3 regions of the Staphylococcus parequorum genome follow, and region 1 is predicted to be linked to each of the others. Evidence: riboswitches for the same ligand, from Rfam matches in the RefSeq annotation. Region 1 holds a riboswitch; each other region holds the start of a gene.
The links. A riboswitch is a leader RNA that binds a small molecule or an ion and turns the genes downstream of it on or off. The one in region 1 is predicted to bind thiamine pyrophosphate.
Positions count from the first base shown of each region.

Region 1 (11,330 bases):
GGAAAGTATGACCATTATAAGTTGTTCTGAATAAATTTCTTTTTTGTAATTCTGGCACAATCAATGTTACGAAATCCTCTAAACTATCTGGAAAGACAGGCGGCATCAAATTAAAACCATCGGCTACACCACTTAGTAACCAGTACTCCATTTGATCTACGATAGCTTCAGGAGTGCCAATCAATGTGAAATGCCCACCACCAGCATTTAAGTAACCAAGTAGTTCTCGTACAGTTGGATGAGTATCACGAATGATTTCCAATATTGTTTCGTAACGTCCAACTGGTCCTGTAAAATCTTCAACAGGAGGTAGGGGAGGCACGGATTCATCTAACTCCCAGTTTTGACAATCTTGTTGAATAAAGAAACTTAATTGTTTTAATGCAGTTTCCACAGGTAAGGCTTTGTCTAATTTTTCTTTCTTAGCATAGGCTTTTTCGTAAGTTTCAGCGACATATGTAACTAGACCGGGAAAAATTTTGATATATCTATTACTGTTTTGTGATAATTGTAATTGTTGATCAAGCTTTTCTCGAAAAGCTTGTGCTTGTTTAAAGTTCCAGGATACTGAATACACTGCATCTGCATATTGAGTTGCCAAGGCAATACCTTGTGAAGATGCGCCAGCTTGCATAGCTACTGGACGACCTTGTGGACTGCTTGGTGTTGTTGATGGTCCTTTAACTTTGAAATGTTTACCATGATGATTAATAGCATTAATGTAATCATCATTAATAATTTTTTTGTTTTTTCGATCATGTAGAAAATGTTCGTTATCCCAAGATGTGAATAACTGATTCATCACTTTTGCAAATTCAGCAGCAATTTCATAGCGTTCATTATGATCAGGGAGCAATTCCATACTGTGATTTAAGGCTTCTAAATCTGTCATAGAGGTGACAAGATTCCAACCTATACGTCCATGTGATACATGATCTAGACTGAGCAATTGTCTAGATGCAGTAAAAGGGTTTGAGAACGTACTTGAAATTGTTGCGACCAGTCCAATGTGCGTTGTCACATGAGCAATAGCAGATAAACTGACGATAGGATCGAACCAAAATGCTGGCATATCAGTAGAAGATTTTGCAGGAAAAGATTGATTATCAGCGAAAAATACTGCGTCGAATAGTCCTTTTTCAGCAAGTTGAGCTAATTCCTGATAATAAGTAATTTCACCAATACGATTCACACTAGAATTCGGCATTAGCCACGCAGCTTGGTGATGACCACAAGCATATAATAAAACGCCAATATTAAGTTGTTTTTGATTTTTATCAGACATAGAAAGCACCTCCTAATTATAATTTTTTAATTCATCGTTAAGCCACCATCTACAGTGAAATTTTGTCCAGTTATACCGTTTGCTTGTTCAGAAGCTAAGTATGCAACCATGTTTGCAATGTCTTGTGGTGAAGTCACACGCTTAAGCGGTGTTGTTTGTGCGATCATGTCAAATACTTCAGGCGTCGTTGTAGCACTTGCGTCAGTTGTTTTTAAGAGGCCTCCTGACACCACGTTGGCTCTAATACCAAATTGACCAAGTTCAGCAGCAATATTACGAGTAAAACCAATTAATCCAGCTTTTGCAGTTGTATATTCATGATAAGGTACAACAGGATTTTGATATAAATTTGTACCGATAGAAATAATAGTACCTTGCTGTCTTTCTAAAAATTGAGGCATGACACTTTGTGTTACATTGAAGGCAGCTTTTAAAGTACCATCTATTTGTTGTTGGTAATCAACCCATGTTAAATCTTTAAATGATTTTTGCTGTGTAGGATCAAATTTAAAACCTACGAGTGCATTGTTAATTACGACATCAATTTTTCCGAAATATTGAGTGGCCTGTTCAATTAAGTGATCAATATTATCTCTATTTGTGATATCAGCTTGAATAGCAATTGCACAATCTGATCCGATATCAGAAACAAGATCTTCTGCTAACGATTTATTTTTGTAATAATTGATTATAATATTATACCCTTGTTGCGATAATGTTTTTGCAATCGTTGCACCTAAACCTCTACTACTACCTGTTACTAAAACAGTTTTATTCATAACTTTCACTCCTAAAATTTTAAAAAATTCAAATTAAAAAAATACACAACCCTCACTATAGAAAGTTGTGTATTAGAAATGATAAAATAGTGATATTGTAAAAAGGCAAGATTGCCCCTTGAATATATGATATAAAATCTTTCACACTTTCCTCCGCTAGTTTCAGCTAGATCAGGTTCAAAGGGTTTGAGTTGTACTCATCTCAGTTAAAAACACCCCTAGTGCATGCGTTTATTTAATTTAGTCTCAATGTATAGTTTTTAAATATAGATGTCAAGAGACTTAAAATAACATAAGGTATATCATAGATGTATAAAGTGCATGAAAAGAGGAAATTGACAAAAGCGCGTAGTTTACAAGGCGATTGATGAGAAAAAAATGTTTTTTTAAAATTGGTAAAGGATAACCTCTTTACAAATATCAGAAGAACTGGTATCATTATTTCTTGTAGAAAATAAATACTTATGAAATTAAAAGGAGAGAATATAAATGGCAGTTAAAATTCGTTTAACACGTTTAGGCTCAAAAAGAAATCCATTCTATCGTATCGTAGTTGCAGATGCTCGTGCACCACGTGATGGTCGTAATATCGAACAAATCGGTACTTACAACCCATCTAATGTGAAAGCACCAGAAGTTAAAATCGACGAAGAATTAGCACTTAAATGGTTAAAAGACGGTGCTAAACCGACTGATACAGTTCACAATATCTTATCAAGAGAAGGTATTTTGAAAAAATTCGACGACCAAAAATAAGTTTTAAACTTATTAAACAAATATAGTATTTGTAAGAGTACCGTTTTAGGTGCTCTTTTTTTAATGAGAAATATTATAATCAGTGCTTTAAAATAGTTGAGAATAAGAAAATTTTCTAGTGAGGAATGTATTACTATGTTAGATTTATACATGTTATAATAATTAAATAATACATAAAAATTACACAACACTTATAAGATACATTTATCGGAGGCACATATATGAAAGTTGAAGTTGGAAAAATTGTTAATACACATGGTATTAAAGGCGAAGTAAAAATAAAATCTAATTCTGATTTTACAGATAAACGTTTTCAACCTGGGGAAATTGTTGAAATAGCACGTAAAGATAAAGCACCACTTAAATTTAAAATTGCTTCATATCGTATGCATAAAGGACTGCATATGCTTACGTTTGAAGGTATCAATAACATTAATGATATCGAGCACTTAAAAGGTGAAACACTTTTACAAGAACGTGATCATGAAGAAATAGAGCTTGGAGAACATGAATTTTATTATTCAGATATCATTGGCTGTACCGTTTTTAATGAAGATACTCCAATTGGTCGTGTGATTGAGATATTTGAAACAGGTGCAAACGATGTGTGGGTAGTCAAAGGCGACAAAGAATACCTCATTCCTTATATCGCGGACGTGGTTAAAGAAATTGATGTAGAAGGTAGACGTATACAAATCACGCCTATGGAAGGATTATTAGATTAATGAGAATCGACTATTTAACATTATTTCCTGGTATGTTTGAAGGTGTTTTAAATCAATCTATTTTAAAACGCGCTCAAGAAAAGGATTTGTTACAAGTAAATACAGTGGATTTTAGACATTTTGCTGAAAACAAGCATAATCAAGTGGATGACTACCCATTTGGAGGCGGTCAGGGGATGGTGTTAAAGCCGGAACCAATATTCAATGCAATGGATAGTATTGAGCGAACAGAAGACACAAGGGTCATTTTAATGTGTCCTCAAGGTCGCCCATTTACTCAAGCTATTGCTAATGAACTCAGTCAGGCAGAGCACTTAGTATTTATTTGCGGGCATTATGAAGGCTATGATGAAAGAATCCGTGAACATTTAGTCACTGACGAAATTTCAATGGGGGACTATGTATTGACTGGTGGCGAGCTGCCAGCGATGGTAATGACAGATGCGGTAGTTAGACTTTTACCTGGTGTTTTAGGTAATCAACAATCTCACATGGATGATTCCTTTCAAGATGGTTTACTAGAGTTTCCACAATATACACGACCACGTATATATAAGGATTTGAATGTACCAGACGTTTTATTATCAGGCAACCATGCCCACATTGATCATTGGCGTCATGAACAGAAAATTTTAAGAACATGGGAAAAACGACCGGATTTATTAGAACAGTATCCGCTGACTAAAAAAGACCAAGAAATTATAGAAAGATATAAAAAGCAATTGAAAAAAGATTAGTAATATGCTAATATATTTTAAGTGTGCGACACACGAAAATCACTATGGTCCGCTGCTATATTTTGTCTAGGCAAGAACATAGGTTGAAGGAGAGAAAAATAATGAGTAATCACAAATTAATCGAAGCAGTAACTCAATCGCAATTACGCACAGATATACCTTCATTCCGTCCAGGTGACACTTTAAAAGTTCACGTACGTATTGTTGAAGGTACTCGCGAACGTATCCAATTATTCGAAGGTGTAGTTATTAAACGCCGTGGTGGAGGAGTTTCAGAATCTTTCACTGTACGTAAAATATCTTCAGGTGTTGGTGTGGAACGTACATTCCCATTACACACTCCAAAAATCGAAAAAATTGAAGTTAAACGCCGTGGTAAAGTACGTCGTGCTAAATTATACTACCTACGTGAATTACGTGGTAAAGCTGCTAGAATTAAAGAAATTCGTTAATCAGCAAATTAGACATAAAAAAGCGATTCCCAATGGGAGTCGCTTTTTTTGATACATATATAATATAAGCTGCATTAGGTTGTCTTGCTAGAAATACAATTTTAGTCGACATTTCTAGCAAACCTAAGCAGCTCATTAAAGAGGTTGAGACAAAATACATGTCTCAGCCTCAATTATTATATTGGCAGTGGCTGACTGAACTGAAAATGCGTTTATATCAAGCTTTTAAAGAACTACTACTTCATTTATGAAGACAAGTAGTTCTTATGCAAGTGCTTCAGCCCTTGTATTCAACTTTACAGTCAGCTTTGCCGGGGTGAGACGACGAAATCTTGTTAGAAAAATTAGATTTCTGTTTCATTCCCTTTATCGTGCTTAATTCTTTGGTTTAATCCATTTCGTGAATCCAATACTCAATATAATACCTAGAATACTTAAAACGACCAAGATAGTTGTATGTGGTGGCGTATACTTGAGTTCGATTTTTTCTTGTCCTTTTTCAACTGGAATTACGGTCATAATGCCATTGCCTTGTTTTACAGGGAGTGTTTTATCATTGGCATACGCCTTCATACCATCACGATATGCCATCGGTAAGACAAGATAGCCTTCGTCATTTTTATCTTTTTTAATTGTATAACCAGAACGTTGTTCAGACACTTGTACATTATCTAACTGTTTAGATGCTTTATTTAAAGTTTCATAGTTTTCACCGTAAATGCCTTTAATATTAAAACGATATTTACCCTGTGACAATTTAACTCGTAGTTTTTCATCTGCTTTTACACGCATTGTAACAGGCGTGACAAACCGGCGATATTTATAAGTCAATTCATTACGACCTTGATTGTATTCGTTCACACCGACGTCATGTTGCTTGTCAGGGCTTAATAGTTCAACATCCATTTCTATATACATATCTTTGTATTTATTTGCAATGGAGGATGGCAGGGTGTAAGTTATGCCACCTTTGTCTTTTGTCACTATAAGCTTTCCGTCTTTATCCCTATGTGCATTATTTAATGAGGTAGAGGTTTTGCCCAATAAATTCTCATTAGCCTTAAATTGGCTGTTGGGTTTAGCGTCTTTATCTTTGAGCACGACACCTTGCAACATTGCTTGTTCTTTATCAAGCGGTGATTTAAGATCTTTTGGATCATACACCTTGTTGGTTATATGAGCACTTGGATATTTAATTTCGTTTGTTGAATGAATAAATGATTCTTTTTTTGAATGATGAATCGTATCTTTAGGTTCAAAACCGAAAGATATATTCGAATCATCTGGTCGACGTATACGATCATTAACGTTCCATAATGCCATTAAATTCGCTCTGTTTGATAATAATCGATAAGTACTATTTTTATCAGTATGCATATTAATTTGTAATGTCTGATCATAATATTTTAATATGTCACCATCAAAAATACTTGAATATAAAGCAATACCATTAAAATGATAGATCATTGGTGAATTAAGACCATATTGCGACATATAATCAATTCTACTCAGTGGATCGTCATTATGCTGTTGATTGATTTCAGATATTTTCTTGGATAAAGCAGGACTTTTGTATTTTGAAGCATGCATAGCTGATTTTGTGGATTCATAGTTCCTCACATTATTAAAGTGATGATTAGAAAGAATCATACTTTGTTGAACGATAAATAATACTAATAATACGGCTAATGGCCAACGTTTTTTCAGTAGTGACCTTTTAAATAAAAGTATTCCAATAAAGATCATAATAATGAGACAAGCGAGCATCCAAGTCATTTTTTCTTTCTCAACTATAATTGTCATGATTGACATAATCAGCAAGGCGGGTACACATGCTAAGATATAAGACTTGAGTTTTAATTCTGAAATGTGTTGAATAAATAACGCGATTAATGCTGCAGTGGCGAAAGCAAATATGTAAACCCATCTGCGTTCGGGTGTCGAAAAACCATTAAACATACTATCAAAATAGGGTGTCAATGAACCAACTAACATAATCCAAGTCATAATTGCAAAAAACCTATAATAATAATGTCTATATAACTTAAATGATAGCAATGCTACCATAGCGATAATTGAAACAGTGATATAAAAGCCGTTGCTAAAAAAGTGCTTTTGTCGTGCGAAATCTGTAAACATATCTATTTTAAAATGTGGATTACTTACTCGATCGTTGTTGAAAAACGAAGTAACCCCAGTATAGAATCCCCATATACTAACTAGTGTACTTAATACTATTGCTACAGGAATAATCCATAATTTTTGCTTGCGAGTTACGATATCACTCGGGTGGGGGAACACTAATCTATAAAAGTAATATGCAAAGAGTACAAGAGATTCATAATAACTAAAATAGAAATTTGAAAATAAAGTTAGAGCTACAGCAAAAATAAATAGACCTATTTTCTTTTCTCTATAAAATCGTTCAATAGCCAATAAGGAGAGTGGAAGAAAAATAAGCAAATCTCCATAATATGACCAGGTAAAATTAAAATAAATTACTACTGTTGAGGCACCATATAACATAGAAGCCAGAAAAACAGCATGGTTTTTAAATTTTATATATCTAAAATAGTAAAAGGCTAGTACGAACGTTACTACACCTTTAACAAAAGCAACAATCAGTTGGTTACTTGCCCAATATGTTATGTTACTTGGATTACTATTAAATAACACTTCTGATAGCCAAACAAAAATAAAATTAACCAAAGTAAATGGAGAAGTAGCATAATAATAAGCTAAATCTTTTACATAATCGCCACCTAATCCAAATGAATGATCATAAAAACTTTTGAATTGGCTAAAATGTTCATACAAATACATTTGAAATGGCATCATTTGCCTATAGCCATCACCACTCCCACTAAATACGATACCTTCAGTTAAATAACGAAAGATATATGGTGTGAATGTTAGTAAAGCAACGCCTATACCTAGCGCAACGATACAAATAAATCTTGTAACTTTGTGGGCCCAAAGATTACGAAACATAGTCATACCTCATCTCTGACAAACTCCTTTTAAATATTAATTTGAATTGCGCTGTGGTTTTTTATTTTTGTGAATGCACCAAATCACACTCAAGATGAAACTTATGACTGAAACTGCGATCATAGTATACCAGTATGGTGGTCTATATTTAATTGTAATTTCACTGCTATCCTTATTTACAGGCACACCTGTCATCATATAATTTACTTTTAAAGGTTTTACTTTTTTACCATCCACGTATGCAGGCATACCTTTTCTATAAGGAATATTAATAGAAGCAATGCCTTTCTTATGGCGATCTAATGTTACTTTAATGCCATTTTTAATATCTTGATAATGACCCACATTGTTCTGTTTGCTATGTGCGGTTTCAAGCTTTTTATAATTTTCTCCATGTAAACTTTGTAATTCAAATTCATAATTACCACTAGGGCTAAGTGCAATGTTTATATTACCATTTTCATCTGGTTGTGTTCTATAAAGTTGTGTGTCAACCCCAGTACGATAAGTAGAATTGTTGAATAACCGATTGTTCGAATAACCGTTTATATTTACAGAAAAATTGCTGTCAGGTTTGCCTCGTTTAACTTTTAGCGTCACGTAAAAATCTTTATATTGTGATCTAATGTTTTCTGGAACATGGATTTGTACTTGACCCTGTTTATTATTGTTAGGAATATATATTTTTTTGTCTGTTTTACGATTCATGTTTTGATAGGTGATTTCGGTTTGATTTAATAAGTTTTTAGCTTTATCTGTGTATGTTTTACCCTCATTATTTAAAATTATTCCATCAATCATTGCATGTTCCCTATCTATAGGATCTTTAAGCTTTTGTGCATCAAAGACTTGATCTGAAACACGCACTGAAGGCAAGTTTAAAGTGTTTTCATAGATTTGGTATTGTCCATCTTTTTTAATTTTTTTGAAATGTGCAGGCACGTTATTTTGGTAATCTTTTAACATTAAATAACGAACAGATAATAAACTATTAATGTTTTGTCTGCTATTCGTTGATTGGTATCTACTTACAGATTCTTCTTTCATGTTGATTTTCAAATCATCGTAATAAAAATCAAGTATATTGTGGTCAAAAATACTTGAATAAAGACTCATTCCTTTAAAATGTTGATACATCGGTGTATTATCTTGCTCATTAACGCGCCAATCAATTCGCTCATCTTCAGATTTTCCTTTTTTTATATCAGAAACTAACTGTTGCTGAAGTGGCGTGTCAAAGAGACTTGCATTTACATAATAGCTATTTGCGCGTTGAACATGATCATCAAAATAAATTTGGTTGCGTATAAATACGACAGACACTAAAACAGAAAGTATCATAATAGACAATATAAAGAAATGCGTTAATTTGGTTCTTATTTTAGGTTCTTTAACGAAAAGTATGAGTAAACCAATCATGCTGACTATAGGCATATACCATAGCCACGAAACAAACTTGTCATATTGCCAAGCACTTCCAAAGACAAAACATAAAGAGACTAAAGAGGATAATATGTACGTTTTTAAAGATAAGGTTCTAAAATATTTTACATAAAGTCCTATTAAAATAGCCGAATTAAAAGCGATGAGGTAGTGCCAACGTTTTTGTGGTGCTGAAAAGCCATTAAATACTTGATCCACAAATGGTAAAAAACTAGCACAAATTGAAACCAGCGTAAAAATCGAAAATAATTTGAAATAAAAATGCTTATATAACTTGAATGATAGCAATGCTTGTAGTGTTAAGAAAAGTATGACGATTAAATAATTGTCATAAAATATATTTGTGTTTTGGTTAAAAGGTTCAAATAAGTCTACATCTCCATCAAAAGGGATGCGTCTATTATTAAAGTAACTTTGTATTGCTGGGAAAAAGAAAAACAAACTACAACCTAATGCAATTAATGCTGAAATACATAATGTCATAAATGCATTGAATCTAGTTACGAGATCATTTTTATGTTTAAAAATCATTCGAGCTAGGAAATATAAAAGTCCTGTTAATAATTGATAATAGGCAAAATAAAAATTATTAATTAAAGAAATAGTTACGATAATAATAAAGAAACCTGGTTTACCACTTTTTAAGAAGCGTTCGATTGACCATAGTAATAATGGTAACCAAATAAAAACATCACTAAAAAATGGCCAATAAACAGTGAATCTAAAATAAAGTGGTGACATTACAAAAATAAATGATGCTAATACAGCCACTTTGCGATTGTGTGAAATATAGTGAACATAGATAAATGTTGCTATCATTGCTATAGCAGATTTAATTATAGAAACGACTAAGGCATTTGTCATCCAAAACATCACATCAGAGGTATCCATTGGGATGACTATTTTAAGTAAGACAATAATAATGACGTTCAAAATAAATATAATATTTGTTGAAAAGTAATAACTTAAGTCAGTGAAAAAGTCTCCGCCCAGACCAAAGTCAGAAGCATAAAACCAATTGCCATGACTCCAATTATCAAATAAATACATTTGAATTGGCACCATTTGTTCCATACCATCATTAGGCCCTGTAAATAAAACGCCATCATGGATAAATCTATAAATAACATAACTGTGTCCAATAACAGCCAGTAATAAGAATAAACATGTGTACAAAAATTTACGCTTCATAAACGACTCCTGTATATGTAATAAATATAATTCCATTGTAACGATATTTTATGAATTTAGATAAAAATAACTATTATTTATTTAGAAAAATATAATTCATTAAGTCTTAAGCGTTTTAAAAGTTAAACAGGTTAAATAAAAAACAGTCGAATTTTAATCGTTTTTAGAGATTTAAACGTGGTGTCTAAAATAATTTGAAGTATATTACTAAATAATGTTGTAAAATTAAAGTTAATGAGATAATAATGACATTATTTTATTTATATCGTTATACGTGACGTGTTATGATTTTAAAGTCAAAGAATAGAAAACGAAATTAAAGCATAAGTATATAATTAAAACTTTTAATTAAATAGAGCGTAAATAGAGAAAGGTGATGTATATGGTAATTCAATGGTATCCAGGCCATATGGCTAAAGCAAAAAGAGAAGTATCCGAGGAGTTAAAGAAAGTAGATGTAGTGTTTGAACTTGTAGATGCACGTATCCCGTATAGTTCAAGAAATCCAATGATTGATGAAGTAATACAACAAAAACCACGTGTGGTCATTTTAAATAAAAAAGATATGGCAAATTTAAAAGAGCTAGTAAAATGGGAAAATTATTTTAAAGGCAAAGGCTTTTATCCTGTTGCAATTGATGCAAAACACGGCAAGGGTTTAAAACTCGTAGAGCAAGCAGCAATAAAAGCAACAACAGAGAAATTCGAGAAAGAAAAGCAAAAAGGATTAAAACCACGTGCGATTAGAGCAATGATCGTTGGCATCCCTAACGTTGGAAAATCAACATTAATTAATAAATTAGCAAATAAATCTGTTACTAAAACGGGTAATACACCAGGTGTAACGAAACAACAACAATGGATTAAAGTTGGGAAATCATTACAATTGTTAGATACACCAGGTATCTTATGGCCTAAATTTGAAGACCAATTAGTTGGTAAGAAATTAAGTATCACTGGAGCTATCAAAG
Region 1 covers NZ_CP150682.1:2,053,290-2,064,619, reverse strand. Annotated here, with positions in the region: gene AAA453_RS10050 (LLM class flavin-dependent oxidoreductase) at 1-1,285, opposite strand, end outside; gene AAA453_RS10045 (3-oxoacyl-ACP reductase) at 1,312-2,064, opposite strand; TPP riboswitch at 2,196-2,294, opposite strand; gene rpsP (30S ribosomal protein S16) at 2,554-2,820, shown strand; gene rimM (ribosome maturation factor RimM) at 3,042-3,545, shown strand; gene trmD (tRNA (guanosine(37)-N1)-methyltransferase TrmD) at 3,545-4,282, shown strand; gene rplS (50S ribosomal protein L19) at 4,384-4,734, shown strand; gene AAA453_RS10020 (YfhO family protein) at 5,110-7,725, opposite strand; gene AAA453_RS10015 (YfhO family protein) at 7,762-10,359, opposite strand; gene ylqF (ribosome biogenesis GTPase YlqF) at 10,742-11,330, shown strand, end outside.

Region 2 (11,330 bases), 1.3 Mb from region 1:
ATTCGTCCCTAGATAACTCACCTTGTCATAGGAATAATCCCACACCGCTTCCAAAGCTTTCAAATTATGATTGAGCTTTGGATATTCGCAATAGTGAATATACCCACCGCTTGCATATACAGGATAATCTTTTTCAAAATCAATTTTCTTAAATGGTGTAATGTCTTTACGTACATCATAATGGAATGAATTTTGGTAGTAACCTTTATCTGTAATATCAGCAACATCCCCAAATTTTTCTCGATCTAATCTGCAAAATCTATCTGTTAAAGATTCGCTCGGTGTACTATAGATGCTGAACCACACATCGTATTTTTCTGTCCAACGCAGTTGATAAATTTTCATAGCTTTTAAAATAGCTAACGTAAATGCTTTACCTTTGGATTTACTTTCCCAATTCGGACCAAAGAATACTGTAGCCGCTTCATATAAACCGATATAACCCATAGATAATGTTGCACGTTGACCTTTAAATAGGTCCATCACATTATCATTGTCTGTTAAGCGATGCTTAAATGCGCCATTTTTATATAAAATAGGAGCATTATCAGGTGTTGCTTCTGCTATTCGCTCTAAACGATACACTAACGCATCATGCATGATATTCATACGTTCATGGAATAATTTCCAAAATAGTTCTATATCACCATCAGATTCTAATGCAATACGTGGTACATTGAGTGTTACTACTCCAAGATTACATCTACCATTATTTTCATATTCACCTGCTTCATTTTTCCATGCTGGTAAAAATGAACGACATCCCATCGGCGCTTTGAAATCACCTAGTAATTCAACAGTTTTATCATAATTTAAAATATCTGGGTACATACGCTTTGTAGAACATTTTAAAGCAAGTTGTTTAATGTCATAATTAGGATCTGATTCGCTGAAATTCACGCCTTTTTTAATGGAAAATACTAATTTAGGAAAAATTGCGGTAATGCGGTCTTTACCTAAGCCTTTAATACGCGTTTGAAAAATTGCTTGCTGAATTTTACGGCTATATTTATCTAAACCGAGTCCAAAACCAAGTGTTACAAACGGTGTCTGTCCATTAGATGTATATAAAGTATTTATTTCATACTCTAAGCTCTCAATAGCATCACCTATATCTTGTGTCACTTGATTATCCACATATGTATCAATATCCGCTGCATGCACAAATTTTTCTGCAACTTTGCGGTGTTTTTGCTCATTAAATTGAGCGTACTTACTTAACAATTCATCTACTCTATCAATCGTGCAACCACCATACTGACTACTCGATACATTCGCAATAATCTGTACTAACTGCGCAGATGCTGTTTGAATCGATTTCGGTGAAGTCACTGTTGCGTTACCTATTTGAAAACCATCTTCTAGCATACTTTCAGCATCAATTAAGCAACAATTCGTTAGCGGTTGAAAAGGATGATAATCTAGATCATGAAAATGAATATCTCCCTGTTTATGTGCTTCAGCCACATGCTTTGGAAGTAAATAGTCCAGTGCATATGATTTAGAAACGACCCCCGCTGTTAAATCTCTCATTGTTGAAAAAGTAGAACTATCTTTATTGGCATTTTCATTAACTACTGTAGGATCTTTAGTAATAAGATTTTTTAAATTCGTTTCAAGTTTATTCACGTTATCCCTCTTTACTATATATTGCGTTTTATTTTAATTTATAACACTATATATAGTGATTCAAATATGAACATCTACGTTAACGAATTTGTCATATATTTTTAAACATTTCATGAACTTTAGTTTGTTTTTGCAATAAATGCATTAACTCATTTATCACTTTAAGCATTTTAGAAATTCTTCATATAATGCTACTGCTTGGTCTTCATTTTCAATACCATACACGTTCATTCTGCCGTCTTTAAATAGCGTTATTTGATAATCTCGATAAGCTATCATTTTAGCGAAATGATTACTTTTCATAACTTTCACTGGAAGTAAATCTGTATATTTAAATATTTGAGGAGTAAATCTCAGTAGAAATACATTACCGCACTGTTTTTCAATAGAATTTGGTTGAGCCATGTTGAGATATTCATAATTTCCTTCGTTACAGATAGGGCAGTTACTATTTTTTAATGAATCTATATTGAGTGTTTTATATTGCATCGTAAAGCAATCCATCGTTGTTAATTTTTTAGAAAAACCTTTTCCAGACAGCCACCTTAATAACTCTGAGACTTCCATGCTTGCCACTTGGTGAATTACTGGAGGAAGCACACCATTTATTGCGCAACTTTCCCCTGTAGATGGCGTTGTACCAAGCATACATTTTAAGCATGGCCCCTGATAATCAATAGCATATACTGTGCCCTTACTGCCTACAGCTGCACCATAAATCCATGGCACACCTAATTTATGACAAACTTCATTAATCAAATATCTAATCGCAAAATGATCCATTCCATCTAGAACAATGTCAGGTTGATGTTGACAGAGTAATACTTCAATATTTGTATTTGTAATCTCTTGATATAACGCCTGTACTTGAACTTCACTATTAATTTGTCCAAGATGCACTTTTAACGCTTCTACTTTAGGCAGCATTTGCGTGGCATCTGCTTCAACATAAGTAGCCTGTCTGTGTAAATTGGATTGTTCTACAATATCCATATCGATAATGGTGAGCTGACCAACACCCATTCGAGTTAGCAACTCTGCACATTGGCTTCCAAGCGCACCTGCGCCCATGATCATGACATGTGTCTGTTGCAATTGTGCTTGTCCATATTTACCAAATGCTTCATAACGCATTTGTCGATCATAGCGTTGTGTCATAGGAATCCTATACCTTCAGTAGGACTCGAAGCTTGTGCTGTGTATTTCACTGGTATTCTTCCCGCTTCATAACTCAACCTACCTGCATTAATACCTAATTTCATTGCTTCGGCCATTTTCACTGGATTTTGTGCACTAGATATTGCCGTATTAAGTAGGATACCATCTGCACCGAGTTCCATTGCATGACAGACATCTTTAGGAGAACCGATACCCGCATCAACTATGACAGGAACATTTACTTTTTCGATAATATAACGTAAATTCAAAGGATTATTAATACCTCTGCCCGTGCCTATCGGTGATGCGAGTGGCATAATGGCATGCACACCTAAATCTTCTAATCGTTTTGCTAATACCACATCATTAGAAATATAAGGACAAACTGTATAACCTTTATCTAACAAGATTTCACAAGCTTTATACGTTTCTAAAGGGTCGGGCAATAATGTTTCATCGTCTCCTATAACTTCTACTTTAATCATGTCACAGACACCTGCATGATTTGCGATTTCAGCTATGCGGACTGCTTCTTCTGCTGATTTGGCACCTGCAGTATTAGGAAAAGTAATGAATTTAGTTAAGTCTACTTTCGCTAATGGATTGGGTAAATTTTTATCGTATAAATTCATTCGACGTACTGCAAAGGTCAAAACCTCTGTCCCGGAAGCCTCGATTGCTTCCGTTTGTATTGCTTCACTATCAAATTTCCCTGTACCTAATAATAATCTTGAATTCAACTTAAATTCTCCTATATTGAACATGTTATCCGCCTCCTACAAATTCTAATAATTCCAAACGATCTTCATCCGTAACCTTATGCTTTGAAAACTGTTCTCGCTGAATTAATTGGTCATTATGTTCCACAATCATACGTGTTTCATCCAAATCTAGTTCTTGAATCACTTCCTGAATACTTAATGTCTTATCAAAAGTAAAGTTGTCACCATTTATAATGCACTTCATTGGTCTTACCCCTTTCAATTATAAAATCTGCAAATTGTTCCGGCTTACGATCATACTGAATCCAATTGCTCATCCATTTTCCAACGTAAGGTGATAATAAAATGCCATTGCGATAATGTCCTGAAATAATAAATAAATGTTTAGCTACTTCATCCATAATGGGTTTTTCACCTGAGGTATAAGGTCTAACGCCTGACCATTGATTGATTAATTTACCTGCTCTTAATTTAGGAATATGCGTCGTAGCCTGTTGTAACAACCATTTTTTCCCTAATTGCGAGACGCCTACTGAATAATCATCAAAGTAACTTGTAGCTCCAATTAAATAACGATTTTTCATTTTCGGAACAACGTAACAACCATTTGTAGTAAATAACGTTGTTTCTAAAGACAGATTGGGATGCTCTACAAGTAACACTTCACCTTTAACTCCTGTAACACTACTGTTTGGCATGTAGTGGCTCAATAATTTCCCACTCCAAGCTCCTCCAGCGACCATTACCTTTTCCGCAGTTAACACATCTGTATGCGTTACCACACGATAGCCCGGATTTAATGGTGTTATTTCACTAACTTCTGTGTTGTAAATACGATGAATGCCTCGTTGTTCTAACGATTTTAATAATGCTTTCGTGTACTTATTGGCATTGATTTGATTATCATTCGGTATATACATCGCGGATAAATTGTCTGATATTACGTTGCCATTCGTTCTTTGTTTCAGTGACTTTGCAGGCAATAATTCCACAGCTCGGTTGTATTGATGCAGAAATTTGTATTGCTTTTCAACACTTGGGTTATCATCAATACTACTTGCGAGTTTAATTAAACCACTATCCAGATATTCAATATCTAGGCCTACTTCATCTAGCAAACTATCCCTCAGTGGCTCGAACATTTCTTGAGCCTCTCGCGCTATATGAAACAAATCACTGTCTTCAGTAAATTCATTTTGAGCACCAAGCATTCCTCCAGCTTTAAATGAAGCATGTTTCCCTGGTATATCACGATCTATCACAGCAATTTTGATATCTGATTTACTTAATTCTCTTGCGATTGACATACCCATTACACCGGAGCCAATGATTATGACATCATACATACGTCTTCCAAGCCTCCTTCAGCTGTTTGATTTCATTTATGTTTTGTTGCGCAAAAATGGAAATCCCTGCAATGCCTTTGAATCCATTAGGTAGCTCTTTTAAAGTTTGTGTATTGATACCACCTAACGCGATAATTGGGATATTGAATTTTAACGCTTTATTTATTTCATTTTCTGTTCTTGGATGTTGATTCGGTTTAGAACTGGTTTTAAAAATATGTCCATATAAGACAAAAGCTAACTGTAATGCTTCTGCTTGCGCTATATGTTTTGTGTCGTGTGTAGACATACTGACTTGGATGTCAGGATGATTACATTTAAAATCCGCTATGCGTTCATCTTTTTCTTTAAAATGAATCGCACGTAACTTGCATCGTGTTAATACAGTTAAATTGTCATGAATAATTATTTTACTTTTAGGAAAGCCGGATTGGCTAAGCAAATTAACCCAATCAATCAATTCAGTCGTCTCCATTGGTGTTCTGATAATTAAATAGTCTATAAACTGCGCTATATTGATATACTGCTTAATGTCTACTGAATTTAAATACTTATACTGTGTAATTGCTATAAACAATGTTTTCACTCCAAATAAAAAACGTCATTTTTCTGGTAAGAAAAATGACGTTGGATTAACGAATTCGCATGTTTATAACGCCACTTTCCTACGCCAGTACAAACTGGATCAGGTTCAAGGAATTCCCAAGTTACTACTTCGGTCTCAGCCTTATGCAAGGCACTTCCAGTGGTTATTTAAGCTATTTGATTTTTTATAATAATTATTAAATATGTGTTGAAGAATTATTACATACAACTTAACCTATTCCATTGATTATTTCAAGTGGTATTATAATTTAAGTTGATTTCTAAGTGTTAAAGTCGATACTATTACTTATTTTTAAATAATTCAACTTGTAACTATGTTTTAGCTTTAGAAATTTTTAGTAAACCAGCTGTAAGGCTTTGAGTTTGTCGGTATACACTTTGATATAAATCAAAATACAGCATATATTGTTTGTGCTTCTCACTATCTGGTTTAAAAGATTTTTCATAACGTATAAATTGCTTTGTAGCCGCTTCGATACTTTCATACCATCCTAGACCATATACAGCCAAGATTGCTGCACCCATACAAGGTCCTTCTTCATATTTCAATTTACTAATTTCAGTATTAAATATATCCGCTTGTAATTGCAACCAAAAGTCGCTTTTTGCACCGCCACCGATAGACACGATATGTTGAATATCTTTACCACAATCGCGTAAATACTTTATCGACTCGAATAAAGAAAAAGTTATACCTTCAATAACTGCCCGTGCCATGTCACCTCTACTGTGTAAGGCGCTTAAACCTATAAAGCTCCCTCTAATGTTGGAGTCCCCATGTGGCGTACGTTCTCCCGATAGATAGGGTGTGAATAATAATCCATTACTGCCAACCTGTGATTGGCTTGCCACAGTAATAATTTCATCATAGCTTAAATGTCCTAATATATTTCGGCGTAACCACTGCAAACTGTCTCCTGCAGCAAGTGTCACGCCCATAACATAAGACATATCTTCTAATGCATGATTAAAGTAATGCATATTTCGGCGATATTCCGTATGTTTTTCACTTTCACATGATAAAACCACGCCTGAAGTGCCAATACTGCAGAGTGTTTCATTCGTTTTAATCATTCCCGCACCAAGCGCTCCACATGCATTATCACCACCGCCTGCTATAACAGCCACTTGCGCATTTAGTCCGAGTTCTTTTGCTATCTTGTCGTCCATATAGCCTACTAATTTATGTGAAGCTACAAGTTCAGGGTAAATATTATGAACACCAAATTGTTTACCAATATTTTCATCCCAAGCTTTGCACTTATGATCAAATAATAATGTACTCGAGGCATCTGAATATTCCATATTTAACTTGCCAGTTAATTTGAATCGAACATAATCCTTAGGTAATAAAAATACTTTAGTATTGCGCCAATGTTCAGGTTCATTTTCCTTTATCCATAATAATTTCGTAAGTGTAAAACCTTCTAATACAGGATTATCTAACACATAATCACCTAGTTTTTCTTTAATAACTTCACATTGCGGTGTAGTCCTTGTATCGTTCCAAAGAATGGCATTTCTTAGTGGTTCGTCATTATCGTCCAATATCACTAAACTATGCATTTGTCCTGAAAGTGATAGTCCGCTAATATGCATATACTTAACTTCATCTGTCACCATTAATCGCTTAATACATTGTTTAGTTGCTTCAAACCACGCTTCTGGATGTTGCTCATTAAACCCATTTTGTGGCTGTATGATATCTAGAGATTCGCTTGCACTCTGTAAAACTTTACCTTGTCTATTTACTGCTATTACTTTAACGGAGCTTGTTCCAATATCGATACCTAACACTGCATCAGTCAATTTAATCGGTCCTTTATAAATAGATTTTAAATTTTTATTTCGTAATATGTGATATACGACCTATTTATAACACGTTCGATAAAAAAATCAAAATTCTAAAAAAAAAAGGGAACGGAACAGAAATCAAAATTTGATTTCGTATTCCGGCCCCCAAAATGTTGACTAGATATTTAAAATAGAATTCTAGAAAAATAGATGACGATGACTACTGTTACTGCACTTAGTAATGTTGATAAAAAGACCAATTGTGCAGCAAGTTCTGGATGGTTATCATATTCTTGTGCAATAACTGAACTATTTACCGATGTTGGCATAGCAGAAGCAATAAATAATGTTTGTGCAATCACGCCTTCTAAACCAAGTAACTTAATAATCACTAAAGCAATGAGTGGGCCAATAACTAATCTCACAAATATATAAATATAAGAAATTGACCATTTAAAGCTGAATTTAATATTCGCAATTTGAGCACCTAGCAATAATAACGCAATAGCAATCATTGCATCCGCTACGTAATTTGCTGGCGTCCAAATAAATTCTGGGATTGGCACATTATTATAATTTAAAATAATAGCTAACACCAAAGCGTATAAAACTGGCATTTTAAAATATCCAAGTAGCGCCTTTAATTTCCCAATTTGCAATGACTGAATCGCAAAAATCCCGTATGAAAAAGTGAATATATTTTGTAATGACAACACAATAACCTGCACAGACATAGCCAATGGATCGCCCTTAAAAACTAAATCATTAACTGGAACGCCGTAATTACCTGAATTGAAAAACAGAATACTATTCGTCAGCGTTGTAGCTTCCCCTTTATCTGTTTTACGAATAGTAGACAACAGTTTACCAATGACATATAGGACGATCATATACAAAATAAAGAAAATAACTATGTAAAATAAAAGCTTTATAGCAAAGTCTGTTTTATAAAACTTCACAAATATAAAACCTGGAACAAACACATATATATTTAATTTAGCTAGTGTTTTTAAATCTAAAGTGAATTTCTTTTGTAAAATAAATCCTAAAAAAATCATGATAAAAATAGGTAAAAGTACAGTTTGTAAAATATACAACATTTCACTCATTATATGCCCCCCTTTGTTCAAAATCATATATGAATTAGACTTATATAAATTAATTATTATAGTTTATCATAGCAGAATATTAATTAATTTACCGTTTGTCTGACTAATAAAATCTTTTTTCATCCTTACATTTACGTAAAAAAATAAAACAACAAATTGTTTCACGTTAAACAATCCGTTGTTTTATAAATATTTTATGTATGGAATTTCATTTTTAGGCTTCTGAAATCCAGACTCTTTTTAACTTGGTCATCTGGAACTTTGAATAGCTAAAACGCTATAATTTCCACATATTGAGTCGAGAATTAGACTTCCACTAGTCTTCCTTCACTCAGAGGTAAGCCTAACCTTCAATTAAATTGCTGATTTCACGAAGAAATTAGCTCTATTTTGTAATTAAGCATTCTAAGATTAGTGTTTCTTTCCAATACTTAATATATTATTTTTTGCGATTTCTTTTTTTCTCTTCTAACACTGACATCACTATAAATCCAACTACCAAAATAGGTAATAGCATTCCAATTACCATCATCATATTTTTCACCCCATTTTAATATCAGAAAATAGCCCTGATAACAATTAATTTAATAGAATAGTTCTTTATTAAAATATAACATATTTTTTACGGTTTTATGAATGTGAATATGACTATAATATTTGTAATTTGAAAAACTAGATTTCCAATCATATGGAAACCTAGTTTGTTTTTGGTTTATTTAATTATCGAGTTTAATTAGTATTTGTATGGATCATTTTGCTCTTGTTTCGGTTTTCCATCTAAATCATCAAAGTCTTTTAAATCTTGATCTTGATTAGAGTTAGATCTTTCATATGGCTCATTCACTGCGTCTTGCTTATTGTCATTATACATTTCACCATCGCCATGAATCGGTTGTTTTGGTTTTCTTACTAATAACATAACACCTGCAACAATCCATAATACCGCATTTATCCAGTTTCCTAAGAATGAAATAACACCTACTAGAATAAGTAAGATGCCTGCTGCTTTAGCTTTTTTATTTATTAGAATAGCTCCAATGATTGCAATGATTAAAATTACTATAGATAAAACCAAACCTGCTGTTAATAAACTACTCAACATACCGAAGATATTTGTACCATCTTCATATGAGAAGCTTGGATCATCTGCCATCATTTGTTGAATGACTGTTTCTTTTACCTCATTGTTACCTATCATTGGTATGAAAACTGCGATAAGTACTACACCAATTAATTGCAATGCAATACCTATCCATGTGAGTACGCGTTCAGTTGTTCTTTTTATCATAATCGTGCGCCTCCTATTTCTATTTATTCGCTTCAATTACAATGCTAATTATACTAATTGTTAATATTTAAGTCTATTCATTCTAAACAAAATATGTTTGAAATGATAAATAATAAAATAACAAAAAAGGCTCGCATTGTATACGAGCCTTTTTCATCAGTTTTTATGTGCTTTAAATGCGTCATTAAGTCTTGCCAATTGGTCTACAAACTCATGTACTTCATCTGTTGTGAATTTGTCACCTATACGTTCTTTAACAGCTTCAATCATAACTGAATTTGCCTTTTTTAAAAAAGTCTCCCCTTCTGTACTGAGTTTAACTAATTTAATACGTTTATTATCTGTATAGGCTCTTTCAACGTAGCCCATTTCTTCTAATTTAACGATACGTTTAGAAGCTGCCGTTTTAAATATATTTTGCAACATTGCAAGTTCATTAATCGTCACTTTACCTTCAGTTTGTATTATTCTCATTGCTTCAATTTGTTCTCTTGATAGAAAATTACCTAAACCTGTTTCCTTTATCATTTCTACAATTTCTTTATTTAAATGCAACATAACAAACTGAAATTTGGTAATGGCTTCTTCTATCGTTTGATTGATGTTTTCATTTTCCATACTTTTCACCCCTATATTGCTTTAGCTTTACTTAAATTCCACTGAAAACGGAACTTTTTCTCTCTTGTTAAACCATAATAGCACTAAGAATTGTAATAATATCATTCCAATAATAATAGCACTTAATAGTATTACAATGAAACTAAAGTCAAAGTGTCCAGCATTGGTAAAGATTGCTTCTCTATATCCTTGAATCGCATAGGACATTGGAGAAAATGGATGAATCCATCTAAAGAAACTGTCTGAAAGTTCAATTGGGAACATACCTTCACTTGAACTCAATTGTAATATGAGTAATAACATGGATAAGAATAATCCAATTCTATCCAAGAATAACGCTAAGAATGACGTAATCGTTATTGCAGCAATAGCCCATAAGAAGCTCACTAATAGGAAATGTCCTACGTTGTCAATCGACATGTTGAATGCAAATATAACCCAGCTACTCATAAACAATGCTGATAAACTACCTTGTAGTAGATAAAGTAATAGCTTACCAAGCGCTTGTTTAGTTGAGGAAACACCTTTGTTTAATGTTTTTCTCAAAGGATAAATCGCACTAAATGACACTGCTCCAACAAATAAACTTACACTCGCCATATAAGGTACAATTGTTTCGCCATAATTGCCAGCCTCAGTAGGATTATTTTCATTTGTTTTTGTCACATTATTTAATGCTTTTTCATTGTCATCTTCAAGTGAAACATCTTGCTGACTCGTGATTGCTTCATCTAACTTAGCTTGTAATTGATTATTATTTTCCTGTAATTGATTTAAACCATCAGTAACTTGGTCATTACCTGATAATAATTGCTGTGCAGGTTGACCTACGGCTGGGACTAATTGTTGTAAGCCATCACTGACTTGCTGATTACCATCAATTAATTGTGACTCTGCATTAGACATTTCGCCAAGTGCGTCAGATGTATCTTGATAACCATCTTGTGATTTTTTCGTACTCTCAAATATTTCAGTTAAGTAATTTTCACGAATGTCATCTTTAATTGTGTCTGTTACTGTATCAATTGCTTTCTGAGCAGTTTGACTACCCGTGTAACTT
Region 2 covers NZ_CP150682.1:485,791-497,120, reverse strand. Annotated here, with positions in the region: gene nrdD (anaerobic ribonucleoside-triphosphate reductase) at 1-1,647, opposite strand, end outside; gene AAA453_RS02280 (ThiF family adenylyltransferase) at 1,786-2,787, opposite strand; gene AAA453_RS02275 (thiazole synthase) at 2,784-3,551, opposite strand; gene thiS (sulfur carrier protein ThiS) at 3,553-3,753, opposite strand; gene AAA453_RS02265 (NAD(P)/FAD-dependent oxidoreductase) at 3,731-4,855, opposite strand; gene AAA453_RS02260 (thiamine phosphate synthase) at 4,848-5,441, opposite strand; TPP riboswitch at 5,501-5,609, opposite strand; gene xylB (xylulokinase) at 5,774-7,270, opposite strand; gene AAA453_RS02250 (AEC family transporter) at 7,441-8,364, opposite strand; gene AAA453_RS02245 (DUF4064 domain-containing protein) at 9,098-9,652, opposite strand; gene AAA453_RS02240 (MarR family winged helix-turn-helix transcriptional regulator) at 9,809-10,270, opposite strand; gene AAA453_RS02235 (YhgE/Pip family protein) at 10,298-11,330, opposite strand, start outside.
Region 2: another riboswitch for thiamine pyrophosphate. It lies ahead of AAA453_RS02260 (thiamine phosphate synthase); the one in region 1 lies ahead of AAA453_RS10045 (3-oxoacyl-ACP reductase).

Region 3 (11,330 bases), 820 kb from region 1:
ATCTCATATAAATAATGAAGAAGATAATAGTGACATTAGTAGAGCTAAGCGTGCGTTAGAACGCGCTAACAACCGTATTCGTGTCGCTAACTTACAATAAATATTATTTGAAATTTGAAGTTCCTAACAACAGGGACTTCATTTTTTTATTATAAAAAATTTCAACATGCTCATAGTTCGTAAATTTTATTGAAGGATGACCTATAAATAAATTGGCTTAATTACTATATAGAAAATTTTATCACGCGATATACATAAAATATTTTTATCTTTATATTTAATATGAATATCTTTTATGCTATTAGGGAATAGCAAAATATAACATTTAGTTATATTAGGGGTTTGATCGCTGTTCTTAAGTATCTTTTAGAGCCAATTTCGTGTAAAATAGTTGAATAGTATCAAGTGAGGAGTATGGCTTATGGAGTATTTAGGACAATTTTCAGTTGTACATCTTATCTTACATGTGCTTTGTATTTGTCTTGCTTATTGGGCACTTAACTCAATAAGGTTAGAGCAATTTTTTAAAAAAGGGTATCCAGCTCAAGTACAAATATGTATGATATTTTTAGCAATATTGTTAGGTACAGCAGTAAGTAATTTTATTGTAGATTTACTACAATTTTCAACTCAAATAAAATATTTAGCACAATAATTCAAATATCTGTATCTTTGTTTGGTTTACAGATATAATAATTTAAGAGTACATAAAAAAAGATGAATTTTAATGAAATATAAAAGTAGTTAAGTGGAGGATTTAAGATGGATATGATAGAGATTAATGGTGGAAATAGATTAACTGGTGAAGTGAAAGTATCAGGTGCAAAAAATGCTGTATTACCAGTATTAACTGCTTCACTATTAGCATCAAAAGGTGTTAGTAAACTTATGAATGTACCAGCACTTAGTGATGTGGAGACGATTAATAATGTGATTTCAACATTAAACGCAGATGTTTCATACAATAAAGAAGAAGAATCTGTCACTGTTGATGCTACAAAGGAATTAAATGAAGAGGCACCATATGAGTATGTGAGTAAAATGAGAGCAAGTATACTTGTAATGGGTCCATTATTAGCTCGTCTAGGTCATGCAAAAGTTGCATTGCCAGGTGGTTGTGCAATTGGTTCAAGACCTATCGAACAACATATCAAAGGCTTTGAAGAGTTGGGTGCCGATATCCATATGGACGGTGGTTTTATTTATGCCAGCACTGAAAATGGATTGAAAGGTACTTCAATTCACTTAGATTTTCCAAGTGTAGGAGCGACTCAGAATATCATTATGGCTGCATCATTAGCTGAAGGTAAAACAGTATTAGAAAACGTAGCACGTGAACCAGAGATTGTTGATTTAGCAAACTATATCAATGAAATGGGCGGTAATGTAGTAGGCGCCGGTACGGATACGATAACTATTCATGGTGTTGAAGCATTACATGGTGTGGAACATTCGATTATTCCTGACAGAATTGAAGCAGGAACGTTACTTATTGCAGGTGCAATTACACGTGGTGATATAATTGTAAACGGAGCTATCAAAGAACACATGACAAGTTTAGTTTATAAATTAGAAGAAATGGGCGTAAATTTAGATTATCAAGGTGATACGATCCGTGTTACAGCAGATGGTCCATTAAATCCTGTAGATATTAAAACACTTCCTCATCCAGGTTTTCCAACAGATATGCAATCACAAATGATGGCACTGTTACTTACAGCAGACGGCCATAAAGTAGTGACTGAAACAGTATTTGAAAATAGATTTATGCATGTTGGAGAATTCAAACGCATGAACGCTAAGATACAGGTTGAAGGTAGAAGCGCAAAAATTGAAGGTAAAAGTGAGCTTCAAGGCGCTCAAGTAAAAGCAACAGATTTACGTGCAGCTGCGGCACTTATTTTAGCAGGACTTGTAGCTGATGGCACAACCCAAGTTACTGAGTTAATACACTTAGATAGAGGTTATGTAGATTTACATGGTAAATTAAAATCTTTAGGTGCCGATATCAAACGTACACAAAAATAATACTTCAATGTATTAATATAGAACTCGCAACGAAAGAAGATTTGGAGGAAGCAAACGATGGAGACAATTTTCGATTATAATCAAATTAAAGATATTATTCCACACAGACAACCTTTTTTATTAATTGATCGCGTGATTGAATATGAAGAGGGCAAACGTTGTGTTGCTATTAAACAAGTTTCTGGGAATGAGCCATTTTTCCAAGGACATTTTCCTGAATTTGCAGTTATGCCAGGCGTATTAATTACAGAAGCCCTAGCACAAACAGGTGCGGTAGCTATTTTAAATAGTGATGCAAATAAAGGCAAGCTTGCATTATTTGCGGGTATCGATAAATGTCGATTTAAAAAACAAGTCACACCAGGTGACACTTTGCAGTTAGAAGTTGAAATAACGAAGATGCGTGGACCAATTGGAAAAGGGACTGCGAAAGCAACTGTTGATGGTCAACTTGCATGTAGTTGTGAATTAACATTTGCAATACAAGATAAAGCATAAATAAAGTGCCTTAAGGATTTGTGAATTTCACTAAATCCTTAAGGCATTTTTGCGTTTAGTATTTACTTTTCGAATCTTTCATCTTTAAGTCTTGGTTTAGATTGCATCATACGATTAAATGATTTTTTCAATTCTTCACCAGTTAGGCCTTCATCAATCAATTGTTCTAATAAACTTTCTGCATAAACTTGTCTCAAAGTATAGATGTGACACTCAAAAACTACAGAAATAGTGCCATCTAATTGACTAATGTTTTTAATCGTTGCGTCAAATAGCGCAGGGTCATTAGCAGGACGTGTAATGACAACGCGAATATCCAAGAGATCTTCATTGTTCATATGCTGTTTCATAGTTTCATAATGGAAGTCTGAAATGACGATTTCAAGCAACCAGCCAGTACCACTATTTTCTTTATTTATAATGACTCCATCTTCTAATTCATATTCAGTAACTCCGCCATTTTCTGATACGATTTGAAATCGAACGGCTTTAAATGTTTTCATCGTCTTCACATCCAATTGATTAATTTAAAATCTACTATAATTGCATTTATATAATCATTATAACGTAATTTCAAAAGAGAAAGGTGAAATTTGTAGAAATTAGTAGTAATTTACTTTTTAGTTTATGGAAAAGTGAGTTTTGACTCAATTTATAAATTTAATTATGATTAAAACACAAAGGAGGTGACCTATGATTAATAACATCGTCATTGTAGGACGATTAACAAAAGATCCCAAAATTTATGAAAAGGAGGGCAAGAAATTAGCTACCTTTTGTGTAGCGGTAAATAGAAACTATAAAGATAAAGATCAAAATACAGTCTGTGATTACTTGTATTGTAAAGCATTTGGTAAAATTGCTGACAATATTGAAAAGTATATCAATCAAGGATCACTTGTAGGTATTACGGGACAAATGCAATCACGTAAATTTGAAAAAGAAGGACAGATGCATTTTGTATCAGAACTTTATATTGAAACAATTAAATTCATGTCTCCACGAATTAAAAATGAAACTGATGAACTTTTTGAACCATTCCCATTAGAGCAAGAACATGAATCATTCAACGAAATTAATATTCAAGAAAATGATATATACGAAATTGTATAAACTCCCACTTAAAATTTATCCCACATTAAACTATTCCAATTAATATACATTAAATCCTACTATCAATTATACTTCTTTCAGGCTATTCCTCTTAATAATGCCCAATCTAGAGGAATAGCTTTACATATTATATCCATAAATATATGCGACAAAAAATAAAGGAATGTAAAAGCACTGTAAATTTCAATTCACAAAACATCTTAAAAATGCGAGTTATAGCATTTATATAATACAGAATAATCAGTTTAATTACGAAGATGTTACAAGGTTATAGGGCCAATAATAGTACAAAAGGTTATCATGATAGTGCTTATATGCTTAAATATACATAAAAATGAGTATTGTTGATGTAATTAGGTTGTAAAAAAAAGCTTATTTTTTTTATTTCACTGTAACCTACAAAGAATTTTTGAATGGTATAATTGTACTTGCAAATTAATCATAAAATAAATTAATCACCTTATAGGAGGACTTTTTAACAATGAAAAAAACAGTAATCGCATCAACTTTAGCACTAGGATTAGGCGTAACAGGAGCAGTAAATTCAGCTGACGCTTCAGAACAAGGCGTAGACAAAGCAGAATTAGCTCAATTAGCGCAATCAAATTCAGAACAATTAAATGAAGCACCTGTACAAGAAGGCGCTTATGACATAGATTTTAATTATAATGGTACAGACTATAGCTTTGAATCAGATGGTACAAACTTTAGCTGGAGCTTTGGTGGAGGATCAACTGAAGCACCTGCACAACAAGAAGCACCAGCAGAACAAGCAGCTGAGCCAGCTCAACAAGAAGCACCAGCTGAACAAGCTGCAGAGCCAGCTCAACAAGAAGCACCAAAAACTGAAACAACTCAACAACCACAACAAGAATCTGCTTCAAAAGAATCAAGTGAAGCTTCAAGTGGTTCATCAGTAAATGTTAACTCTCATTTACAAGCAATTGCTCAACGTGAATCAGGCGGCGACCTTAACGCTGTTAACCCATCATCAGGTGCAGCAGGTAAATACCAATTCCTACAAAGTACTTGGGATTCAGTAGCACCAGCAGCTTACCAAGGTGTATCTCCAACAGAAGCACCTGAATCAGTACAAGATGCAGCAGCAGTTAAACTTTATAACACTGCAGGCGCTTCACAATGGGTTACTGCATAATTTAGTCAGTAATTAATTATTAATAATATAGAACAGTGCCAACAAAGTCAGAAACTTTGTTGGCACTTTTTTGTGCATATTTTCTGCTGAGATAACTACACCTTCTAGTTAGTTAATGTACAATTTCTATGATATATACAACATAGACTTTTTATTGAAGTACGTTCTTTTGCAATGTCATACTACATTTGTTATGTTTAAAGAAATAATAATATATGAAAATCTACTAGGGGAGCCTTTATGGCTGAGATGATTTAGTTCAGACCCTTACGACCTGATTTGGTTAATGCCAACGTAGGAAAGTAGTTTAATTTATAATTGAATTGCTTAGCCTTTCTATTAATTAACTACATTCTTACTTGGAATGTAGTTTTTTTATATTTAGGAGGACTTAAAGTGTTATTTTCAAAAGAATTAAAAACAGATGCCAAGCCTATTATTGATGACATCTATAATGATCCATTTATACAAGAAATGTTACAAGGTCATTTATCGAAAGATGCTACTAAATTTTATTTAAGAGCAGATGCATCTTATTTAAAGGAGTTTGCTAATATTTACGCATTACTTATACCTAAAATGGAGCAAATGGAAGATGTGAAATTTTTAGTTGAGCAGATCCAATTTATAGTTGATGGAGAAGTAGAGGCACACGAAATATTGGCTGAATATGTAAATGAACCTTACAATGAAATAGTAAAAGAAAAAGTTTGGCCACCGAGTGGCGATCACTATATTAAACATATGTATTTTAATGCTTTTGCTAAAGAAAATGCAGCATATACAATTGCTGCCATGGCGCCTTGTCCATATGTGTATCAAGTTATTGCACAACAAGCGTTACAAGACAATACTTTGAATACCAATTCTATTTTGGCAAAATGGTTTGAATTTTATAGTACCGAAATGGATGAACTTGTGCATGTTTTTGATAATTTAATGGATAAATTGACACAAAATTGTACGAAACAAGAGAAAGATGATATAAAAGATTGTTTCTTACAGAGTACAGTTCATGAGCGTAAATTTTTTAATATGTCATTCACGGAAGAAGAATGGCCTTATGGAGGGGTTAATAATGAATAAACCTAAAATTGCTTTAACTATAGCAGGCACTGATCCAACGGGTGGCGCAGGCGTCATGGCAGATTTAAAATCATTTCATGCTTGTGGCGTATACGGTATGGCTGCGATTACGAGTATCGTAGCGCAAAACACAAAAGGCGTTCAACATATTCATAACATAGAAACAAGTTGGTTATCCGAGCAATTAGAAAGTATCTTTGATGATGAGTTGCCTCATGCGTTGAAAACAGGCATGATTGCTTCAAAAGAAATGATGGAATTAATACAATATTATTTAAAGCAATATCCAGAGATCCCTTATGTGATAGATCCTGTAATGTTAGCTAAAAGTGGTGACTCGTTGATGGATGAGGATGCTAAAGCTGACTTGCAAAACATTTTATTACCTTATGCTACTGTGGCAACACCAAACTTGCCTGAAGCAGAGGAAATAACAGGATTAACGATACAAGATGAAGCATCAATTTATAAAGCAGGTGACATTTTCATTAATGAAATTGGCAGCAAAGGTGTTGTAATTAAAGGTGGACATTCAGAGGATTTAGACTTCGCTAAAGATTATTTATTCACTAAAGAAAATGTATATACTTTTGAAGAACCTCGATATGATACAAAACATACGCATGGTACCGGATGTACTTTTTCGGCAGTGATTACTGCAGAATTAGCAAAAGGCAAAACAATATATGAAGCAGTGAATAAAGCAAAACAGTTCATTTCTTTAAGTATTAAACACACACCTGAAATTGGTCAAGGTAGGGGACCAGTTAATCATTTTGCATATATGAAAGAGGTAGGATTAGATGATGAATAATTTAGAAGCACTCAGAAATAATAACCCGTTAGTTATTTGTTATACAAACGATGTTGTTAAAAATTTTACCGCAAATGGCTTATTAAGTTTAGGTGCAAGTCCTGCAATGAGTGAAGCACCAGAGGAAGCGTCAGATATGTTAACACACGCAAATGCTTTACTGATTAATATTGGCACGCTGACTAAAGATAAAGAGTCAGATATTTTAAAAATTGCGAAGGTAGCTAATCAAATTGGAACACCAATCGTCTTTGATCCTGTTGCTGTAGGGGCATCACAATACCGCAAAGATTTTTGTGAGACATTTTTAAATGAAGTAAAGGTAGCAGTTATCAAAGGTAATGCATCAGAAATTTTAACACTTATTGATAATGATACACAGATGAAAGGTACAGATAGCGAAATGAATCTGGATGCTGTAAATATTGCTGAAAAAGCTCATAAACAATTTGGGACAGCAATTGTTATCACAGGTAAAGAAGATATTGTAGTGCATGAAGATAAAATTGTGAAACTGGCTAATGGTTCGCCTATGCTTGCAAAAGTGACAGGTGCAGGTTGTTTATTAGGTGCTGTGATAGCTAGCTTTTTAAAATCTAACCAGCAACCACAATTAAATCAATTGGTAGAAGCAGTTACTGTATATAATATTGCTGCTGAACAAGCTGAAAAAATTTCGGATAATCGAGGGCCTGGCGCATTTATGGTTGAATTAATGAATGCATTATATCAAGTCACATATGATGATTATTTGAATTTAATACGCAGTCAAGAGGTGCAATAATGTTTGATAAAAATAAACTAAAACTTTATTTTATTTGTGGAACGCAAGATGTTGCAGAAGATAAATCGATTATTGATGTTGTAACTGAAGCTTTAGAAGCAGGTATAACGCTATTTCAGTATAGAGAGAAAGGGGAAACTGCATTAGTAGGTGATGATAAAGTGAAGTTAGCACAACAATTACTTTCTTTGTGTCATCAATACGATGTACCTTTTATAGTAAATGATGATGTGAGTTTAGCTAAAGACATTGATGCAGATGGTATTCATGTAGGGCAAAATGATTTAGAAGTAAATGAATTTGCACAACAATTTGAAAATAAAATCATTGGTCTGAGTGTAGGTGATGTAGATGAGTACTTAAATTCTGATTTGAAATATGTTGATTATATAGGCGTCGGTCCAATGTTTGCAACGACATCTAAAGATGATGCAAGTTTGCCGGTTGGTCCAGAAATGATTACACAATTAAGACATTACGTTAATGATTTTCCTATTGTTGCGATTGGCGGCATCAATTTAGATAATACACCATCTATAATTCATGCCGGGGCAGATGGTATATCAATTATTTCGGCAATTGCTAAAAGTCAAAATATAAGTGAATCAGTGAGACAATTTTTACAAACTGTTGAATAATGTATAAAAATTTCTTTTTTTGTTTTCTACTTCCCTATGAGTATGATAAAATAAATTCTATGTGAATAAATCATTAGAGGTGGAAAAATGAAGAAGAAAGCGCTACTCCCTTTATTATTAGGTGTAATGGTCTTTTTAGCAGGTTGTGACTATTCTAAACCTGAAAATAGAGATGGGTTTTTCTATAATACGTTCGTAAATCCAATGGACAGTCTTATACATTGGTTAGGAACTAGTTTTAATAACGACTATGGACTAGCAATTATTGTCATTGTATTGGCGATGCGTATCATATTATTACCATTCATGTTATCGAATTATAAAAACAGTCACATGATGCGTGAAAAAATGAAAGTTGCTAAACCGGATATTGATGCAATTCAAGAAAAGGTTAAGCGTTCACGTACGCAAGAAGAAAAAATGGCAGCTAACCAAGAAATGATGGAAGTTTACAAGAAATATGATATGAATCCGATGAAGAGCATGTTAGGTTGTTTACCAATCTTGCTTCAAATGCCAATCATCATGGGTCTTTTCTTCGTATTGAAATATCCTTCAAGTGGTGGTTTCACTGAACACCCAGATTTCTTATGGTTTAACTTAGCTCAACCAGATATTTGGATTACGATTATAGCAGGTGTCTTATACTTCTTACAAGCTTATGTTTCAAGTAAGAGTATGCCAAACGAACAGCGTCAAATGGGTTATATGATGATGATTATTTCACCAATTATGATTGTGTGGATTTCATTAAGTTCTGCATCAGCATTAGGTCTATATTGGTCAGTCAGTGCCGCATTCTTGATTGTACAAACACAAGTAGCGAATATGCATTATTCTAAACTTGCTAAAAAAGAAGTTGCACCTATGATTGAAGCAATGGAGAAAAACAAAGCTGAAGCAGCAAGTAAAGGTAAAAACACACAAGTTGTTTCTAAGAAAAATAAGAAAAAATAAATTGTTTGAATTTTAAACAAATTTGTAATAAAAAGGCGTCGTAGTATAACTACGACGCCTTTTTTGTATTATTTGAAATACCATTCATTAAAAAATTGAGTTACAAATACTTCCATATACTCATGTCTTTGTTGTGCAAGCTGTTTAGCGGTTGGTGTATGCATTAATGCTTTAAGTTTAAACAGTTTTTCATAAAAGTGTTTAATAGCTGATGCTGGAACAGTATTACTATCGATTTCTTTGTTAGACAAAGTATCATTGTATTCTCCTTCTATCCACATGGGTTCTCCGAAATGGCCAGCAAATTGGAAAGTACGAGCAATGCCAATTGCACCAATAGCATCGAGGCGATCAGCATCACGTACAATTTGGCCTTCTATTGATAATGAAATATCATTATTTTCTCCATTTTTATAACTCATATGTTCAATAATATGTAGAATAGCTTCTTGCTGTTGTATTGGCAGCTGAAGTTGAGTCAGAAATTGTGTTAATTTAGGTTTTGCTTGGCTGGCATCAGTTAGTTTTGCGTCAATCGTATCATGTAATAAACTAGCTAGTTGAATGGTTAATAAATTTCCAACTTGCTCTTGTTGCGCAATGTATTTTGCCATTTTAACGACACGCAATACGTGAGCGACATCGTGGCCAGTTGCATCATCTTTATGAAATGCTTCCATATATATCTGCGCTGAATTGACTATCTCTTGTGGATTCATTTAAACGCCTCTTTTCATAGAAATAAAGTTATTTAAGCTAGTGATTTAATATGATTATTCACTTTATAATAAAGAAAGCCCAAAGCAATATTGATGTTAATCGATTACTTTGGACAGAGTTAAATTATTATAAAATAGGTGATAAGAGTCTTGCAATGCCTTCTTTAAATTTAATCCACAAACTTCTCTGCTCATAACGCTCTTTTGTTAGTCGATAGGATAAGGCTAAATCTTTTTCAAAAGTGGCTTTAAGTTCTTTCGTTATGAAAGTGTCATAAATAAAAGCATTAATTTCAAAGTTTAAAGTAAAGCTTCGGTGATCCATGTTTGTAGTACCCACACTTGCAACTTCGTCATCGATAAGCAGTATTTTTGAATGTAAAAATCCATTATCATAATGGAAAATATTCGCACCTGCATCTAAAAGTGATGCTACGTTATTATAGGTAGCCCAATATACAAACGGATGGTCAGGTTTATTAGGAATCATGATATTCACCTCGACGCCACCTAAAGCTGCGATTTTTATCGCGTCTAAGAATGATTGATCTGGAATAAAATAAGGAGATTGAATATGAATAGATTGTTTAGCAGAAGTAATCATTTTCAAATAACCATATTTGATTTGTTCCCACTCTTCATCTGGCCCACTAGATGCGATTTGGACACCTATTGTACCTCCAGAATCCACATCAGGAAAATAACGTTCAGCATATTTCAAATTATCACGTGTTGATTGAACGTTCCAATCGAGCATAAAACGTAATTGAAGTGCGTTAACAGCATCGCCAACGATGCGCAAATGTGTATCTCTCCAGTAACCAAATTTTTTCTTTAATCCTAAATATTCATCACCAACATTAAAACCGCCGATGTAGCCAATATGTCCATCAATGATTACTAACTTTCGGTGATTTCGATTGTTCATTCTTAAATTGATTAATGGCAATTTAGAAGGAAAAAAGGCTTCAACTTTGCCACCTTTTTTTCGAAATGATTTAAAATCTTTAAGTGATAAACTACGCGAGCCCATGTCATCATAAAGCATCTTCACTTCTAACCCTTGTTCAAGTTTTTGCTCGAGCGCTGTTAAAATTCGTTTACCTAAGTCATCATTTCTAAAGATATAGTATTGGATATGGATATAATCTTTTGCCTCATTTATATCTTTAATAAGTGCATCAAACTTTTCTTTACCGTCTGTAAAGATATCAATATCATTGTCTGTTGTTAAAAAGGCAGCATTATTGTATAACAACATTTGAACCATATCTTTAAATTTAACAATTTGATGATTACCTTTTGAAAATTCATCGTTCTTTAAGGCTTCTAATTGTTCATTAACAATCATTTCAATACCTATTTTATCTTCTTCATCTAAAGTGAAGATACGGTTGCGCTGAATTTGTCGCCCAAACAATAGATAGATGATAAAGCCTAATATAGGTATGAAAACTAACACTAACAGCCACGCCCACACGGCGCCTGCCGAACGTCGTTCCATAAAAATAATTGTGAAGGCAAAGATAAGGTTTAA
Region 3 covers NZ_CP150682.1:1,233,575-1,244,904, forward strand. Annotated here, with positions in the region: gene AAA453_RS05810 (F0F1 ATP synthase subunit epsilon) at 1-100, shown strand, start outside; gene AAA453_RS05815 (DUF1146 family protein) at 422-655, shown strand; gene murA (UDP-N-acetylglucosamine 1-carboxyvinyltransferase) at 763-2,028, shown strand; gene fabZ (3-hydroxyacyl-ACP dehydratase FabZ) at 2,086-2,526, shown strand; gene AAA453_RS05830 (YwpF-like family protein) at 2,589-3,029, opposite strand; gene AAA453_RS05835 (single-stranded DNA-binding protein) at 3,220-3,639, shown strand; gene AAA453_RS05840 (transglycosylase family protein) at 4,121-4,795, shown strand; TPP riboswitch at 5,014-5,113, shown strand; gene tenA (thiaminase II) at 5,192-5,881, shown strand; gene thiD (bifunctional hydroxymethylpyrimidine kinase/phosphomethylpyrimidine kinase) at 5,874-6,695, shown strand; gene thiM (hydroxyethylthiazole kinase) at 6,688-7,479, shown strand; gene thiE (thiamine phosphate synthase) at 7,479-8,117, shown strand; gene yidC (membrane protein insertase YidC) at 8,205-9,074, shown strand; gene AAA453_RS05870 (HD domain-containing protein) at 9,143-9,793, opposite strand; gene cls (cardiolipin synthase) at 9,921-11,330, opposite strand, start outside.
Region 3: another riboswitch for thiamine pyrophosphate. It lies ahead of tenA (thiaminase II); the one in region 1 lies ahead of AAA453_RS10045 (3-oxoacyl-ACP reductase).